DNA from 2 places in the Pseudomonas sp. St386 genome. Region 2 is predicted to be linked to the other one. Evidence: predicted binding sites of a transcription regulator. Region 2 holds the regulator's gene; the other holds the start of a gene.
What was found. Region 2 encodes FliA, which starts transcription of late flagellar genes. Its sites were predicted from a motif close to CTAAAGTTTNNNNNNNNNNNGCCGNTAA; they were not measured.
Positions count from the first base shown of each region.

Region 1: the regulator FliA is predicted to act here: its motif matches at 3,127-3,154, upstream of flgM (flagellar biosynthesis anti-sigma factor FlgM).

Region 1 is NZ_AP021900.1:5,183,300-5,191,307, forward strand. Features, by position in the region: gene flgB (flagellar basal body rod protein FlgB) at 1-96, opposite strand, end outside; gene cheR (protein-glutamate O-methyltransferase CheR) at 366-1,193, opposite strand; gene KI235_RS22920 (chemotaxis protein CheV) at 1,248-2,174, opposite strand; gene flgA (flagellar basal body P-ring formation chaperone FlgA) at 2,254-3,018, shown strand; gene flgM (flagellar biosynthesis anti-sigma factor FlgM) at 3,191-3,508, shown strand; gene KI235_RS22935 (flagellar protein FlgN) at 3,556-4,023, shown strand; gene KI235_RS22940 (flagellar brake protein) at 4,116-4,862, shown strand; gene KI235_RS22945 (MFS transporter) at 4,924-6,291, opposite strand; gene KI235_RS22950 (glutamine synthetase family protein) at 6,362-7,603, opposite strand; gene KI235_RS22955 (HAMP domain-containing sensor histidine kinase) at 7,938-8,008, opposite strand, start outside.
Region 2 is NZ_AP021900.1:1,855,298-1,863,305, forward strand. Features, by position in the region: gene flhA (flagellar biosynthesis protein FlhA) at 1-844, shown strand, start outside; gene flhF (flagellar biosynthesis protein FlhF) at 856-2,205, shown strand; gene fleN (flagellar synthesis regulator FleN) at 2,322-3,152, shown strand; gene fliA (RNA polymerase sigma factor FliA) at 3,149-3,892, shown strand; gene KI235_RS08210 (chemotaxis response regulator CheY) at 4,060-4,431, shown strand; gene KI235_RS08215 (protein phosphatase CheZ) at 4,450-5,235, shown strand; gene KI235_RS08220 (chemotaxis protein CheA) at 5,266-7,527, shown strand; gene KI235_RS08225 (chemotaxis response regulator protein-glutamate methylesterase) at 7,576-8,008, shown strand, end outside.

The DNA of each region.
Region 1 (8,008 bases), 3.3 Mb from region 2:
GTTGGCGATGTTGTTGGCCAGGACTTCGGCACGCTGGGCGCGGAAGCTCAGGGCCTGTTCGTGGATACCGAGCGCTTTATCGAAGCTGATGCTCATGTCGGAAACCTTTGGGTGACCAGAATGTACGTGCGATGAACTTAGCAAGCAGCGTGCCACTTTGGAAAACCCCATAAACCGGGGCTTTGCGGGCATCGGCAAAGCGGCAATGCCAGAAAAGCGGCAACTGGCTTCCGCTGGCTGCCGCTTTTCTGCCGCTTCTCAAGGGCAAATGACATTCGAACTGTGGGAGCGGGATTAGTGGTGACCGGCAGGCATAAAAAAACGGGAGCCCGTGGGGACTCCCGCTTTTTGACAGTTCAAGCCAATCACTTTGCCTGGTAGATGATCCCCGGACTGCACTGGACCATCTGGTAATGATCCGGCAAACCGTTCAACGCCTCGGAGGCACCGAGGAACAGGTAGCCGCCCGGCTTGAGCGTGCTGTGGATGCGCAGCAGGATGTCTTTCTTCACTTCGGCGGAGAAGTAGATCAGTACGTTGCGGCAGAACACGATGTCGAACTTGCCCAGGCTGGCATAGCTATCCAGCAGGTTGAACGAGCGGAACTCCACCCGGCTCTTGATCGGCGCCTTGACCACCCATTTACCCGGCCCTTTCGGATCGAAGTAACGTTGCAGGCGATCCGGCGACAGGCCCCGGCCGATAGCCAGGCTGTCGTACTCGCCGGTCTTGCAGTTATTGAGCATGGTCCCGGACAGGTCGGTGGCGACAATCTGCACGCCGCCTTTCAACTGGCCGAGGTTGGACCGCTCGAACTCATCGATGGACATCGACAGCGAATAGGGTTCCTGCCCCGACGAACAGGCCGCCGACCAGATCCGCAGACGCTGGCCCGGGCTGGCCTTGATGGCCGCCGGCAGCACTTTGTTCTTCAACACCTCAAACGGATAGGTGTCACGAAACCACAAGGTTTCGTTGGTGGTCATCGCGTCCACCACCATTTCGCGCAAGCCACTGCGCGGTTGGGTCTGGATACGCTGCACCAGTTCGCCCAATGACTTGAGGCCCTGCTGTTCCATCAATTTATTGAGACGGCTCGACACCAGGTATTGCTTGTTTTCACCAAGCAAGATGCCACAGGCTTTTTCCAGGAAGACCCGGAACTGTTCGAAATCCAAATTACCCGTAGACAAGATACCGCCTCTTTCATCGTGTTGACTTGCCGGGCGCACAACGCGCCCGACCTTTTATTCTGCTGCCTTGATCCGCTCGACGACCCGGGAAGCCAGGTCATCTGGACGGAATTTCGCCAGGAAATCGTCGGCGCCGACCTTCTTGACCATCGCCTGGTTGAAAACCCCGGACAACGAAGTATGCAAGATGATGTGCAGCTTTTGCATGCGCGGATCGCTGCGGATTTCCGACGTCAGGGTGTACCCATCCATCTCCGGCATTTCAATGTCGGAGATCATCATCAGGAACTCTTCCTCAGGCTTCTTGCCCTCGTCGACCAGCTTGCGCAGGTAATCGAGCGCCTGTCGCCCGTCGTTCAACGCCACCACCTCGACACCGACCGTTTGCAGGCAACGGGTCACCTGCTTGCGGGCCACTGAAGAGTCGTCGACGGTCAACACCCGCAGCGAAATCGCCTTGTGCTGGGTTTCGGCATCCACCACTCCCACGGAGATCGCTTCCGGCGTGGGCGCTACTTCGGCGAGGATCTTCTCCACGTCGATGATTTCCACCAACTGGTTATCGACCCGGGTCACTGCCGTGAGGTAGTGATCGCGGCCGGTGCCCTTGGGCGGTGGATGGATCTCTTCCCAGTTCATGTTGACGATGCGCTCCACCGAGCGAACCAGGAATCCCTGGGTCTTGGTGTTGTACTCGGTGATGATCACAAACGGATTGCTCTGGTCCAGCAGCCGGCCGGAACCGGTCGCCATCGCCAGGTCGAGAATCGGGATGGTCGCACCCCGGATATTGGCCACACCGCACACGACGGGGCTGGATTTGGGCATCAGGGTCAGCTTGGGGCATTGCAGCACCTCGCGGACCTTGAATACGTTGATCCCATACATTTGTTGGCCGTCGAGACGGAACAACAACAGCTCCAGGCGATTCTGACCGACCAGCTGAGTGCGCTGGTTTACCGAATCCATTACTCCCGCCATGCCCTGACTCCTACCTAACGCTAATGTGTCCGACGCGCATTCATTCACTAAACGGCACGGGGCTTGCTATTGAACCGGCATGAACGCACAAACGACATTTTCTCGACGCCTGACCACTCACTGCCGCCACTGGCTCGGTGCACTGCTGGCTGTCTGCCTGTTCACTTCGGGCGGTCCTGCCCTTGCTGCTGTTCCGGTTACCTTGCCTGATCTCCTTATCGGCGTCACTCAGGGCTTTCTTGAATTCACCGTAGAAGACTATCTGGCTACCAGTCAAACGGAAGGTCGCTATGAAATCGAAGTCAACCAACTCGACCCGCGCCTGCGCATGCCGATGTGCGACAAGGAATTGACTGCTTCGCTGGAGAGCCCTGCCCGGCCCCTGGGACGCGTCACGGTGAAGGTTCGTTGCGACAGCGCCGCGCCCTGGACGGTGTTCGTGCCCGCTCAAGTGCGCCTGTTTCGGGAAATTGTCACCACCACTCGTCCGCTCAAGCGGGCCGGAATCGTCGAGCCCCAGGACGTGATGTTGCGTGAACGGGACATCAGCCAGATCACCCAGGGCTTCCTGACCTCCGTCGACCAGGCCATCGGGCAGAAACTTGTCCGACCAATGGTCGCCGATCAGGTCGTGACGCTGGTGCATCTGGAGCAGGCCGAGGTAGTCCGCAAGGGCGACCAGGTTGTGATCACCGCCCGCACCGGTTCCCTGGCCGTGCGGATGCCCGGCGAGGCCCTGTCCAACGGCGGTATGCGTGAACAGATACGGGTAAAAAACCTCAATTCCCAGCGCGTGATCAAGGCGCAGGTGATGGCCCCGGGCCAAGTGGAAGTGGCGATGTAGTGATCTGGTAGAGGAGGTAGAAAGCTGGCGCTTGATCCCGGTGTTCCCTAGACTGTGCCTTACGCAAAGGCAAGCGCAGACGTGCGCAAGTTCATTTCATAAATGAGCCTAAAGTTATTTTGGGGATGGCCGAAAACATGGCAAGCGTCCAAATACCCAGAGGTTTTTTACCATGGTCATCGATTTCAATCGTTTAAACAGCTCTTCACCGCTGCCAGGCACCACGCGTACCAGCGCCACCAAGGAAACCGCCGAAGCCGGCAAATCCGCGCCGCTGCCTACACCAGCCGAACAGGTCAGCAACGGGGAGTCGGTACACCTCAGCAATGAGGCTCAGCAGTTGCAGAAGGTCACTGACAAGCTGCGCGATCAACCTGTCGTCGACAACGCCCGCGTGGCCGAGTTGAAAGCAGCAATCGCTGATGGCAGCTACAAAGTCGACAGCAACCGCGTAGCCAGCAAACTGCTCAACTTCGAAGCCCAGCGCTAGGCCGCCGCCTGCGCCAGGCTTTTGGACGCTAAGACCCAAGGCCAGCCATGCACGACACTCATTTGTTGCAATTGATCATCGACGACTTTGTTCCAGCGCAACAGCTACTGGAATTGTTGCAGGCCGAATCCGTGGCATTGCACGGTCGTGACATGCCTCTGCTGGAGAATATCCTGGCGCAGAAACAGGCCTTGATCATCCTGCTTGACCAGCATGGCCGCAAACGCAGCGAGATCCTCGTCAGCCTCAACCTGCCCGCCAGCCATGAAGGCCTCGAGCAACTGGCCAGCCAGTCGACGATTGGCGATCAGCTACTGTCCCAGAGCAAAGTACTCAACGACCTGCTCGCCCAATGCCAGGCAACCAACGCTCGCAACGGCCAGTCGATCCTGATGCAGCAGGCCGCCACCGCCAACCAGTTGCGCATCCTCAACGGTGGCGAGATCCCGACGCTGTATGACGCTAGCGGTTCAACGGCCAGAATGGTCAAGCATCGCCCGCTCAGCCAGGCATGAAACGAACAATGCCTTCGCTCTATCAACGCGCGATACATGCTGGCAAAATGCCGGCCATTCGTAGTCGTATTTTGCCTGGAGATTGACTCACCGTGTTCAATGCCTCAAACGCGGATGATGCTCCGCAGCCACCCAAGGTCCTCACCACGCCCCTGGAAATCTCCGGCAACCTGCGGATGCTGCAAGAGAGCCACGACCCACTGATCATCACCTTCCACGAACGTAGCCAGCGCTTCCAGAGCTACCTGGTCAACGTCGATCGCGAGACCAACTCCATCGCCCTGGATGAAATGATTCCCCGGGACGGCGAGCGTTTCCTGCTGGCGGGCGAGCCTTTTCGTGTCGAGGGTTTCCATGACGGCGTGCGTATCGCATGGGATGGCAAGGGCCCACTGACCATCGATGAATCCAGCGACGGTCGCTGCTATCGCGGCGCCCTGCCCGACGAAGTGGTCTACCACCAACGTCGCAACGCCTTCCGCGCCGCCCTGAAACTGGCACAACTGGTGAGCGTTGAACTGGGCGGTGACAAGCTCAAGTCCCCGGTGGACGGCAAGCTGCTGGACATCTCTGCCACCGGTTGCAAGTTGCGGTTTGACGGCGACATCACGGAGCGACTGCAATTGGGCCAGGTGTACGAGCGCTTCATCGCGGCCCTGCCTTTTGGCAACATGACCGCGCCAGTCGAGCTGCGTTACCTGCATTTCGAAGAAAGGATCAACACCACGTTCGCCGGCGTACGCTTCCACAACATCAGTGGCCTGGTGCAACGGCAGGTCGAGCGGTTCGTCTACCAGCTCCAACGAGAAGCCCGGCGCTTCGATAAAGACGACCTCTGATTTTCGAGGCAAAAAAAACGGGCAGTCCCTTGCGGCGACTGCCCGTTTTTTCATGCCTGCTTCAAGGCCTGGCCTGGGTAAAACTCGGTGTCTCAGGCTCCTCAGGCCCAGTCTCGGCCTCGGTCGCGGTCTCAGTGGCCAGCTCAGGCTCCACGTCCGGATTGGCCGGAGCCTGCATCTGCTCCTGCACCACCTGCTCATCCACCCGCGGATCAAGACACGCCACCAAAGGCGAACTCGACATGCTGTCCGGCATCGCCACGTGATGCAGCGGTGCGTCATCGACCTGATGCAGGTTGGTCACCGCTTTCGGCCGGATCCGCCACACCAGCACCAAGGCGAAGAAAGCGAAAAAGCCGTAGAGCATCTGGCTGCCAAACATCTTCATCAGCACGCCGGCCACCAGCGGCCCGATACTGGCCCCCACGCCGTAGGTCACCAGCAGCATCGCGGTCAGGGACACCCTTCGATCAGCTTCGACGTGGTCGTTGGAAAACGCTACCGCCAGCGGATACAGGCAGAACTGCACCAGCGAACAGAAGAACCCCGCGACGAACAGCACCTCCAGCGGCACCGTCGGAAGAATCGCCAACGGCAGCGCACAGATCGTCAGCACCAGCGCGAAGCAGCGGATCAGCAGCGCCCGGTCATAACGATCGGACAGCCAGCCCAGGGGCCACTGCACCAGCAGTCCGGCGAAGATGCAGCTACCCATGAACAGACCGACCTGCTCGGTCGACAGGCCCTGCTGAGAGGCATACAGGGGCGCCAGGCCATAGAACGAGCCGACGATCAACCCGGAGCCCAGCACCGTACTCAATGACTGCGGCACACGCTTGATGAAGAAGCGCGGCTCCATGGGCGCCGGATGCAGCGCCGCCGGGTGAATTCGCCGGGTCAGCGTCACCGGCACCAGGCACAAGGCGAAGCACAGCGCCACCAGCATCAACAGCTCAGGCCCCAGGGCCGGATGCATGACCAGGATCAACTGACCCAGCACCAACCCCAGGTACGAGGCAATCATGTAGCCGCTGAACACCACGCCACGCTGCTTGGCATCGGCTTGCTCGTTGAGCCAGCTCTCGATGACCATGTACTGGCACATCATCCCGAGGCCGACAATCATCCGCAGCACGATCCAGGCCGGCAGCCAGTTCACCAGGCCATGGCCCAGCACTGCCGCCCCGACGATCCCGGCGCAGGCCGAATAGGCGCGGATGTGGCCGACGCGGGCGATCAGCCGGTGGCCGATCTTGCCACCCAGCACCAGGCCGAAATAGTTGGCGGCCATCAGCGCACCGACCCAGAGGCTGTCCACATGGTCGGCGGCCAGGCGCAAGGCCAGGTAAGTACTCAAGAGGCCCGAGCCGATCAACATCATCAGCGAGGCGAAATAAAGCGCTCGAAAAGGTTTCCAGATTTGGCGCATCGGCGTTCCGAGCGGCTCCTTGAGGTGAGTAAGGGCTACCTGTTGAAGATAGCCCGAATGCGACGGTTCGTTAGGCCTGGGCCGCTAGGACACGCCGCTCCCAGGGCGTGATTTCATCGAAGAAGCTGGTCAGCTCCAGGGTCTTGGAGGCGATGTAGCCTTCGATGAACTCCGCACCGAACAGTTCCTTCGCCAGATGACTACGCTTCAGACGCTCCAAGGCGGCATGCAAGGTACATGGCAACGACAGATTATCCGGCACTTCGAATTCGCCCTGGATCGCCGCGCTCGGCTCCAGCCGATGCTCAATCCCATACAGCCCGGCGGCCAGGCTGGCGGCAATCGCCAGGTAGGGGTTGGCATCGGCCCCCGGCAAGCGGTTCTCGACCCGCCGGGCCACCGACGAACTGGCAGGAATCCGCAACCCGGCCGAACGGTTGTCATGGGACCAACAGGCATTGTTCGGCGAGGCGAACGGGTGGCACAGGCGCTGGTAGGAATTCACGTTCGGCGCGAACAACGCGGTGAAGTCCGCCAGGCACGCCTGTTGCCCACCGATGAAATGCCGGAAAGTCGCCGTCGCTTCGCCCGCTTCATCGCTGAAAACGTTACGACCGCTGCCTGCCTCGACGACGCTCTGATGGATGTGCATCGAACTGCCCGGCGTGTGGGCCAGGGGCTTGGCCATGCAGACCACGGTCAGACCGTGCTTGAGCGCCACTTCCTTGAGCAGGTGCTTGAACAGGAAGGTCTGGTCGGCCAGCAACAGCGGGTCGCCGTGCAGCAGATTGATCTCGAACTGGCTCACGCCCATTTCATGCATGAAGGTGTCGCGAGGCAGGCCCAGCGCCGCCATGCATGCATAGACTTCACTGAAGAACGGGCGCAGGCCATTGTTGGAGCTGACGCTGAACGCCGAATGGCCGTCTTCGCGACGTCCATCCATGCCCATCGGCGGCTGGAACGGCTGGGTCGGGTCCGGATTGGGGGCGAACACGAAGAATTCCAGTTCGGTCGCCACCACCGGCGCCAGGCCCAAGGCTGCATAGCGAGCGACAACGGCCTTGAGCTGACCGCGCGTCGAGAGCCGGGAGCTTTCACCGGTCAACTCGTCGGCATCGCAGATCGCCAGGGCGCGGGGCTGCTGGCTCCAGGGCAGGCGGTGGATCTGTTTCGGATCGGCCACCAGCGCCAGGTCGCCGTCGTCGCTGCCGTAGAAACGCGACGGCGGATAACCGCCCATGATGCATTGCAGCAGCACGCCCCGCGCCAGTTGCAGCCGCCGGCCTTCGAGGAAACCCTCAGCGGTCATTACCTTGCCCCGCGGCACGCCATTCAAATCCGGCGTGACACATTCAATCTCATCAATGCCCGTCAGTCGCTGCGCGAGTGAACGCTGGCCATCGGTCGTCATGACGCAATCCTTGTTATGTGCGAGCCGCGAACGGCAACCCGTACAAAATAGGCTTCGGCTGTTCGGAATATCAAGCACCCGCAGACAATTAAAATCTTGTGCAATACGAGTGTGGGAGCGAGCTTGCTCGCGATGGCGTCGGCTCAGTCAATATTGAGCTGACTGATACATCGCTATCGCGAGCAAGCTCGCTCCCACAGGGGATTTGTGCTGCTTTTTATAAAGCGCACGCTCAGGGCAGGTAAAGCCGGAACACCCCACCACCCAATACACCGCCATTGGCGATTTCGGTACGCCCGCTCA
Region 2 (8,008 bases):
GACGCTGATGGGGGTGATCCTGGCCGAAGCCGAGATCTACCCCGACCGCGAGCTGGCGATCAACCCCGGGCAGGTCTACGGCTCCCTCAATGGCATCACCGCCAAGGATCCGGCTTTCGGCCTGGAAGCGGTGTGGATCGAAATCAGCCAGCGGGCCCAGGCCCAGTCCCTCGGTTATACCGTGGTGGACGCCAGTACGGTGGTGGCGACCCACTTGAACCAGATCCTGTACAAGCACTCCAGCGAGCTGATTGGCCACGAAGAAGTCCAGCAACTCCTGCAAGTACTGGCCAAAGGCTCGCCGAAGCTGGCCGAAGAGCTGGTGCCGGGTGTGGTTTCGTTGTCGCAGTTGCTCAAGGTGCTGCAGGCGCTGTTGGCCGAACAGGTGCCCGTGCGCGACATACGCAGTATCGCCGAGGCTATCGCCAATAACGCCTCCAAGAGTCAAGATACCGCCGCCCTGGTGGCTGCGGTTCGGGTCGGCGTGTCCCGCGCAATCGTCCAAAGCATTGTAGGCACTGAGTCTGAGCTGCCTGTGATCACCTTGGAACCAAGGTTGGAACAGATATTGCTCAATAGTCTGCAGAAGGCAGGACAAGGCTCGGAAGAGGGTGTTCTGCTGGAGCCAAGCATGGCCGAGAAGCTGCAGCGTTCGCTGATCGAAGCAGCCCAGCGGCAAGAGATGCAAGGCCAGCCAGTGATCCTGCTGGTGGCCGGCCCGATTCGCGCGATGCTCTCGCGATTCGGGCGCCTCGCGGTCCCGGGGTTGCATGTGCTGGCGTACCAGGAAATACCGGACAACAAGCAAGTGACCATCGTTGCGACAGTAGGGCCCAACGGCTGAGGTAGTGGTTTATGCAAGTGAAGCGTTTTTTCGCCGCCGACATGCGTCAGGCCATGAAACTGGTTCGTGACGAGCTGGGCGCTGAAGCAGCCATCATTGGCAACCGTCGTATCGCCGGCGGTGTCGAGCTGACGGCGGCCCTGGATTACAAACTGTCTGCGCTGGCCCCGCGGGTTCCGAACATGGAACTCGAAGATGAGCTGCGCAAGACTCAATCGCGCATCGCCAGCGCCCAGGCCGAGCTGAGCCTGCGCAGCAGTGAAGGCGAGGCCGCGGCAGGCACCAATCGTCAATTGTTCGCCGGTCAGCCGCTGACGGCCGGCCTGCCGTTGACGGCTGCCGAACCGCTGATCGAGCAGGCCCACGCCGAACCGCGTCGTCCTGAGCCGGCGCCCGCGGCGCCTGCCCGGGGTGTCGATCCGCGCGCCCTGGACTCGATGCGCTTTGAACTCAACAGCCTGCGCGAGCTGATGGAAGTCCAGCTCGGCTCCCTGGCCTGGAACCAGCTGCAAGGCAGCCGTCCAGCCCAGGCCAACCTGTGGCGTCGCCTGCAACGCATCGGCCTGTCCGGCCCGTTGTCCCGGGACCTGCTGGCGCTGATCAATGGTATCGAAGAGCCTCGCCAGGCCTGGCGCATGTTGCTGGCGCACCTGGCGCGGATGATCGCGACCCCGGAAGTCGAGCCGCTGGAAGAAGGCGGGGTAATTGCCATGGTCGGTCCTGCCGGCATGGGCAAGACCACCACCCTGGCCAAGCTCGCCGCCCGTTATGTACTCAAGTACGGCGCCCAGAGCATTGCCCTGGTGAGCATGGACAGTTTCCGCATCGGTGCCCAGGAGCAACTCAAGACCCTCGGCCGGATCCTCAATGTGTCGGTGACCCATGTGGATCCGGGCCAGTCCCTGGCCCAGGCGCTGGAGCCGCTGCTGCGCAAACGCGTCGTGCTGATCGATACCGCAGGCCTGCAAGCCAGCGATCCAGCCCTGCGCATGCAGCTCGAAAGCCTGGCCGGACGCGGTATCAAGTCAAAAAATTATCTCGTGTTGGCAACCACCAGCCAGAAACAGGTTCTAACCGCCGCATACCACAGCTACAAACGCTGCGGGCTGGCCGGCTGCATCCTGACTAAGCTGGACGAAACGGCAAGCCTGGGCGAGGTGTTGAGCCTGGCGATCGGTCATGAATTACCGGTGGCCTACCTGACCGACGGGCCGCGGATCCCGGATGATTTGCATCTGCCGCGCCGTCATCAACTGGTCAGTCGTGCCGTGAGTGTGCAAATGCAGGAAGAACCCAGCGAAGAAGCCATGGCTGATATGTTCGCTGATATCTACCACAGCCCGACCAAGCAGGTCGGCTGAGGTAATCATGAATATTTTTTGTACCTACATCGATGGTCTGCCATGCATTGTTCCGTATGCGAACGCGCAGCCAGTAATGTGGCCTCCGTCTAAGTAAGACAAGGTAAAGAACGAACATGGGCAGCATGCATCCCGTACAGGTGATCGCGGTGACCGGCGGCAAAGGTGGCGTCGGGAAGACTAACGTGTCAGTGAACTTGTCCCTGGCTCTGGCAGAGCTTGGCCGACGGGTCATGCTGCTGGACGCCGACCTGGGCCTGGCGAACGTCGACGTGTTGTTGGGGCTTACACCCAAACGCACGCTGGCGGACGTGATTGAAGGGCGCTGTGAGCTGCGTGACGTGTTGTTGCAGGGGCCGGGCGGGATTCGCATCGTGCCGGCTGCCTCAGGCACCCAGAGCATGGTTCACCTGACCCCGGCCCAGCACGCGGGCCTGATCCAGGCTTTCAGCGACATCGGCGACAACCTCGATGTGCTGGTGATCGACACCGCAGCCGGTATCGGTGACTCGGTCGTCAGTTTCGTCCGCGCGGCCCAGGAAGTGCTGCTGGTGGTCTGCGACGAACCGACGTCCATCACCGACGCCTATGCCCTGATCAAGTTGCTTAACCGCGACTATGGCATGAACCGCTTCCGCGTCCTGGCCAACATGGCCCAGAGCCCGCAGGAAGGACGCAACCTGTTCGCCAAGTTGACAAAGGTCACGGATCGCTTCCTGGACGTCGCCCTACAATACGTCGGCGCAGTGCCTTACGACGAAAGCGTACGCAAGGCCGTCCAGAAGCAACGTGCCGTTTATGAAGCCTTTCCACGCTCCAAATGCGCGCTGGCGTTCAAGGCCATCGCCCAGAAGGTCGATACCTGGCCACTGCCGGCCAACCCTCGCGGGCATCTGGAATTTTTCGTCGAGCGTCTTGTGCAACAAACAGCAGGGCCCGTGCTATGACAGCCAGCGGTTACAACCATCTCTATAAAAAATCGGCACGGGACGCCCAATACGAATTGATCGAGCGTTACGCGCCACTGGTCAAGCGTATCGCCTATCACTTGCTGGCGCGGTTGCCGGCCAGTGTCCAGGTTGAAGACTTGATCCAGGCGGGCATGATCGGCCTGCTCGAAGTGTCGAACAAATACGACGCGAGCAAGGGCGCGAGTTTCGAGACGTATGCCGGTATTCGCATTCGCGGTGCCATGCTCGATGAAGTCCGCAAGGGCGATTGGGCGCCGCGTTCGGTACACCGCAATACCCGCATGGTCAGTGATGCAATTCGGGCAATTGAAGCTAAAACCGGGCGTGACGCTAAAGATCACGAGGTTGCGGCCGAACTCCAGTTGAGTCTCGACGATTATTACGGGATTTTGAACGATACCTTGGGCAGCCGCCTGTTCAGTTTCGACGACCTGTTGCAGGACGGCGAACATGAAGGGCTGCACGAGGATAACGCGAGTGCTCACATGGAGCCGTCGCGTGACCTGGAAGATGAACGTTTCCAGAGCGCGCTGGCGGAAGCGATTGCCAATTTGCCGGAGCGTGAGCGGCTGGTCTTGGCGCTGTACTACGACGAAGAGCTGAACCTCAAGGAAATCGGTGAGGTCCTGGGGGTCAGCGAATCGCGGGTCAGCCAGTTACACAGCCAGTGCGCGGCCCGTTTGCGGGGGCGTTTGGGGGAGTGGCGAGCGCGTTGACAGGCAGTGTGGGGACACTGCGAACGAGGCTGGCCTGGCAGGTGCTGTGCCAGTCTCCATCCGTGGTGCTCCAGACCGTTGTCGAGTGTTGTGCCGGATTGATTGAAATGGCGCGTCCAGGTGCTGGGCGCGTTTAAGACTGCTTGGAGGTCGAATTGGACAAGAACATGAAAATCCTCATCGTTGATGACTTCTCAACGATGCGGCGGATCATAAAAAACCTGTTGCGTGACCTTGGGTTCACCAACACGGCCGAAGCAGATGACGGGACCACTGCGCTCCCGATGTTGCACAGTGGCAACTTCGATTTTCTGGTCACCGACTGGAACATGCCGGGCATGACCGGTATCGACCTGTTGCGCCAGGTGCGTGCCGACGAAAAACTCAAGCATCTTCCGGTGCTGATGGTCACTGCCGAAGCCAAGCGCGAGCAGATCATCGAAGCGGCCCAGGCCGGTGTAAACGGCTATGTGGTCAAACCCTTCACGGCCCAGGCGTTGAAAGAGAAGATTGAAAAAATCTTCGAACGCATCGGTTAACGGCGCCACGGGGGAGCTATGGATAACGAATCTTCAATGGGTGATTTCGAATCGACCCTGAAAAAACATGCCCGCGAACTGGTCGACAGCCTTGAAAAAGGTCGTTTTGGCGATGCGGTTCAAATGATCCATGAGCTCAACCAGACCCGTGACCGCGGTCTGTATCAGGAGGTGGGCAAGCTCACGCGTGAATTGCACAGCGCGATTGTCAATTTCCAGATCGACCCGAATATGCCGCAGGCCGAGGAAGTCTCGCAGATCACCGACGCCACCGAGCGTCTGGGTTATGTGGTCAAGCTGACCGAGGCCGCGGCCAACCGCACCATGGACCTGGTGGAAAGCGCAACGCCCCTGGTCAACGGCCTGAGCGAAGAAGCCCAGGCCTTGAGCACCGACTGGGGTCGGTTCATGCGGCGCGAAGTCGGCGCCGAAGAGTTTCGGGAGTTGGCCCGTCGGGTCGACGGTTTCCTGGCGCGCAGCAGCACCGAGAACCGCGCGGTGGCAAGCAACCTCAACGATATTCTGCTGGCTCAGGACTATCAGGACCTGACCGGCCAGGTGATCAAGCGTGTGACCCAACTGGTCACCGAAGTGGAAAGTAACCTGCTCAAACTGGTGTTGATGGCCAGCCAGGTAGACCGCTTTGCAGGCATCGAACACGACCGTGAAGCGATGCTTGCTGAAAAAGATCCACAAAAACATCTCTCTCAGGGTGAAGGTCCGCAGATTCATGCCGATAAAAGAGAAGACGTTATGTCCGGTCAGGACGATGTGGACGATTTGCTGTCCAGCCTTGGATTCTGAGTTTTAGCCCTGTTTTAGGAGCAGCCATTAATGAGCTTCGGCGCCGATGAAGAGATCCTTCAGGATTTCCTGGTTGAGGCCGGCGAGATTCTAGAGCAACTGTCCGAACAGCTGGTCGAGCTGGAAAGCCGACCAGATGATGCGGATCTGCTCAATGCAATTTTTCGCGGTTTCCACACTGTAAAAGGAGGCGCCGGCTTCCTCCAGCTCAACGAGCTGGTGGAGTGCTGTCACATTGCCGAAAACGTGTTCGACATCCTGCGCAAGGGTGAGCGTCGCGTTGATTCGGAACTGATGGACGTGGTGCTTGAAGCGCTGGATGCGGTCAACAGCATGTTCAGCGAAGTGCGTGAGCGCTCGCCGATCACCGCTGCCACGCCTGAGTTGCTCGCCGCGCTGGCACGCCTGGCGGAGCCGCAATCGGCTGATGAAGCGGCTCCGGTTGCCGAGGCAGTGGCTGAAGAGCCGGTCGCCGAAGAGTCGGGCGACATCACCGATAACGAATTTGAACAACTGCTGGATTCGCTGAACGCCGTCAAGGCCCAAGCCGAAGCGCCGGCGGCACCTGCTGCGCCGCCCGCCAATGCAACAGCTGACGCCAGTGATGAAATCACCGACGACGAGTTCGAGTCATTGCTCGACCAGCTCCATGGCAAAGGTCAGTTCGCTCCCGATGCGGTCACGCCAGCGGCGACTCCGGCTGCCCCGAAAGCGGCGGGCGACAACTCCGACATCACCGACGACGAATTCGAAGCCTTGCTCGATCAGTTGCACGGCAAGGGCACGTTTGCCGTTGACGCGCTGGATTCGGCCATCGCTTCCGCGCCGACGCCAGCCAAGCCGGCTGCCGCCGCGGCTGGCAGCGACCTGATCAGCGATCACGAATTCGAATCGCTGCTCGACGAACTGCACGGCAAAGGCAAGTTTACAGAAGTCGGGAAGGCCGCGGCTGCTCCTGCTGCCGGCACTACCGCCACTGCTGTTCCAGCAGCCAAGGCTGCGCCCAAACCCGCTGCCAAGGCACCGGAACCGAAGGCCGAACCCGCCAAGCCTGCTGCCACTGCGGCCCCGGCACCTGCCCGTGCTGCGGCGGCTGCGCCAGCGGAAAAACCGGCCAGCGAAGCCGAGACCACCGTTCGGGTCGATACCGCACGCCTGGACGAGATCATGAACATGGTCGGCGAACTGGTGCTGGTGCGTAACCGTCTGGTGCGCCTGGGCCTCAATAGCCAGGACGAAGCCATGTCCAAGGCCGTGTCGAACCTGGACGTGGTCACGGCGGACCTGCAGACCGCGGTCATGAAGACCCGGATGCAGCCGATCAAGAAAGTCTTCGGGCGCTTCCCGCGCCTGGTTCGCGACCTGGCTCGCCAGCTCAAGAAAGAAATCAACCTGGAACTGGTGGGTGAAGAGACCGACCTCGACAAGAACCTTGTCGAGGCCCTGGCCGACCCGCTGGTCCACTTGGTGCGCAACGCGGTCGACCACGGCATCGAGTCGCCGGAAGAGCGCGAAGCCTCGGGCAAGGTCCGCAGCGGCAAGGTGATCCTGGCCGCCGAGCAGGAAGGCGACCACATCCTGCTGTCGATCTCCGACGACGGCAAAGGCATGGATCCGAACGTGTTGCGTTCCATCGCGGTGAAACGCGGTGTGATGGACAAGGATGCCGCCGACCGCCTGAGCGACACCGAGTGCTACAACCTGATCTTCGCCCCGGGTTTCTCGACCAAGACCGAGATTTCCGACGTGTCGGGCCGTGGCGTGGGCATGGACGTGGTGAAAACCAAGATTTCCCAGCTCAACGGTTCGATCAATATCTACTCGACCAAGGGCCAGGGCTCGAAGATCGTCATCAAGGTCCCGCTGACCCTGGCGATCATGCCGACCCTGATGGTGATGCTGGGCAACCAGGCCTTCGCCTTCCCGCTGGTCAACGTCAACGAGATCTTCCACCTCGACCTGTCGCGCACCAACGTGGTGGACGGCCAGGAAGTGGTGATCGTACGGGACAAGGCACTGCCACTGTTCTACCTCAAGCGCTGGTTGGTCAGCTCCGCCGCTCATGTGGAGCAGGGCGAGGGCCATGTGGTGATCCTTTCGGTGGGCACCCAGCGGATCGGCTTCGTCGTCGACCAGTTGGTGGGCCAGGAAGAAGTGGTCATCAAGCCGTTGGGCAAGATGCTCCAGGGCACCCCGGGCATGTCCGGCGCCACCATCACCGGCGACGGCCGCATCGCGTTGATTCTCGATGTGCCAAGCATGCTCAAGCGTTACGCCGCCCGGCGTATTTGATTCTGGAGGGGCGTGGCCCAGGGCCGCGCCTCGTCTAACGGAGTGTTTATGGTAGTTAAAGTCCTGGTGGTGGACGATTCGGGGTTTTTCCGCCGCCGCGTCTCGGAAATTCTTTCGGCGGACACGAGTATTCAGGTCGTCGGTACCGCGACCAACGGCAAAGAGGCGATCGATCAGGCCCTGGCACTCAAGCCGGACGTGATCACCATGGACTACGAGATGCCGATGATGGATGGCATCACGGCCGTGCGGCATATCATGCAGCGCTGCCCGACCCCGGTATTGATGTTCTCGTCCCTGACCCATGAAGGCGCCCGAGTGACCCTCGATGCGCTGGACGCCGGGGCGGTGGATTTCCTGCCGAAAAATTTCGAAGACATTTCGCGCAACCCCGACAAAGTCCGGCAGTTGCTGTGCGAAAAGGTCCACAGCATTTCCCGCAGCAATCGTCGTGTCGGTGCCTACAGCGCACCGGCGCCAG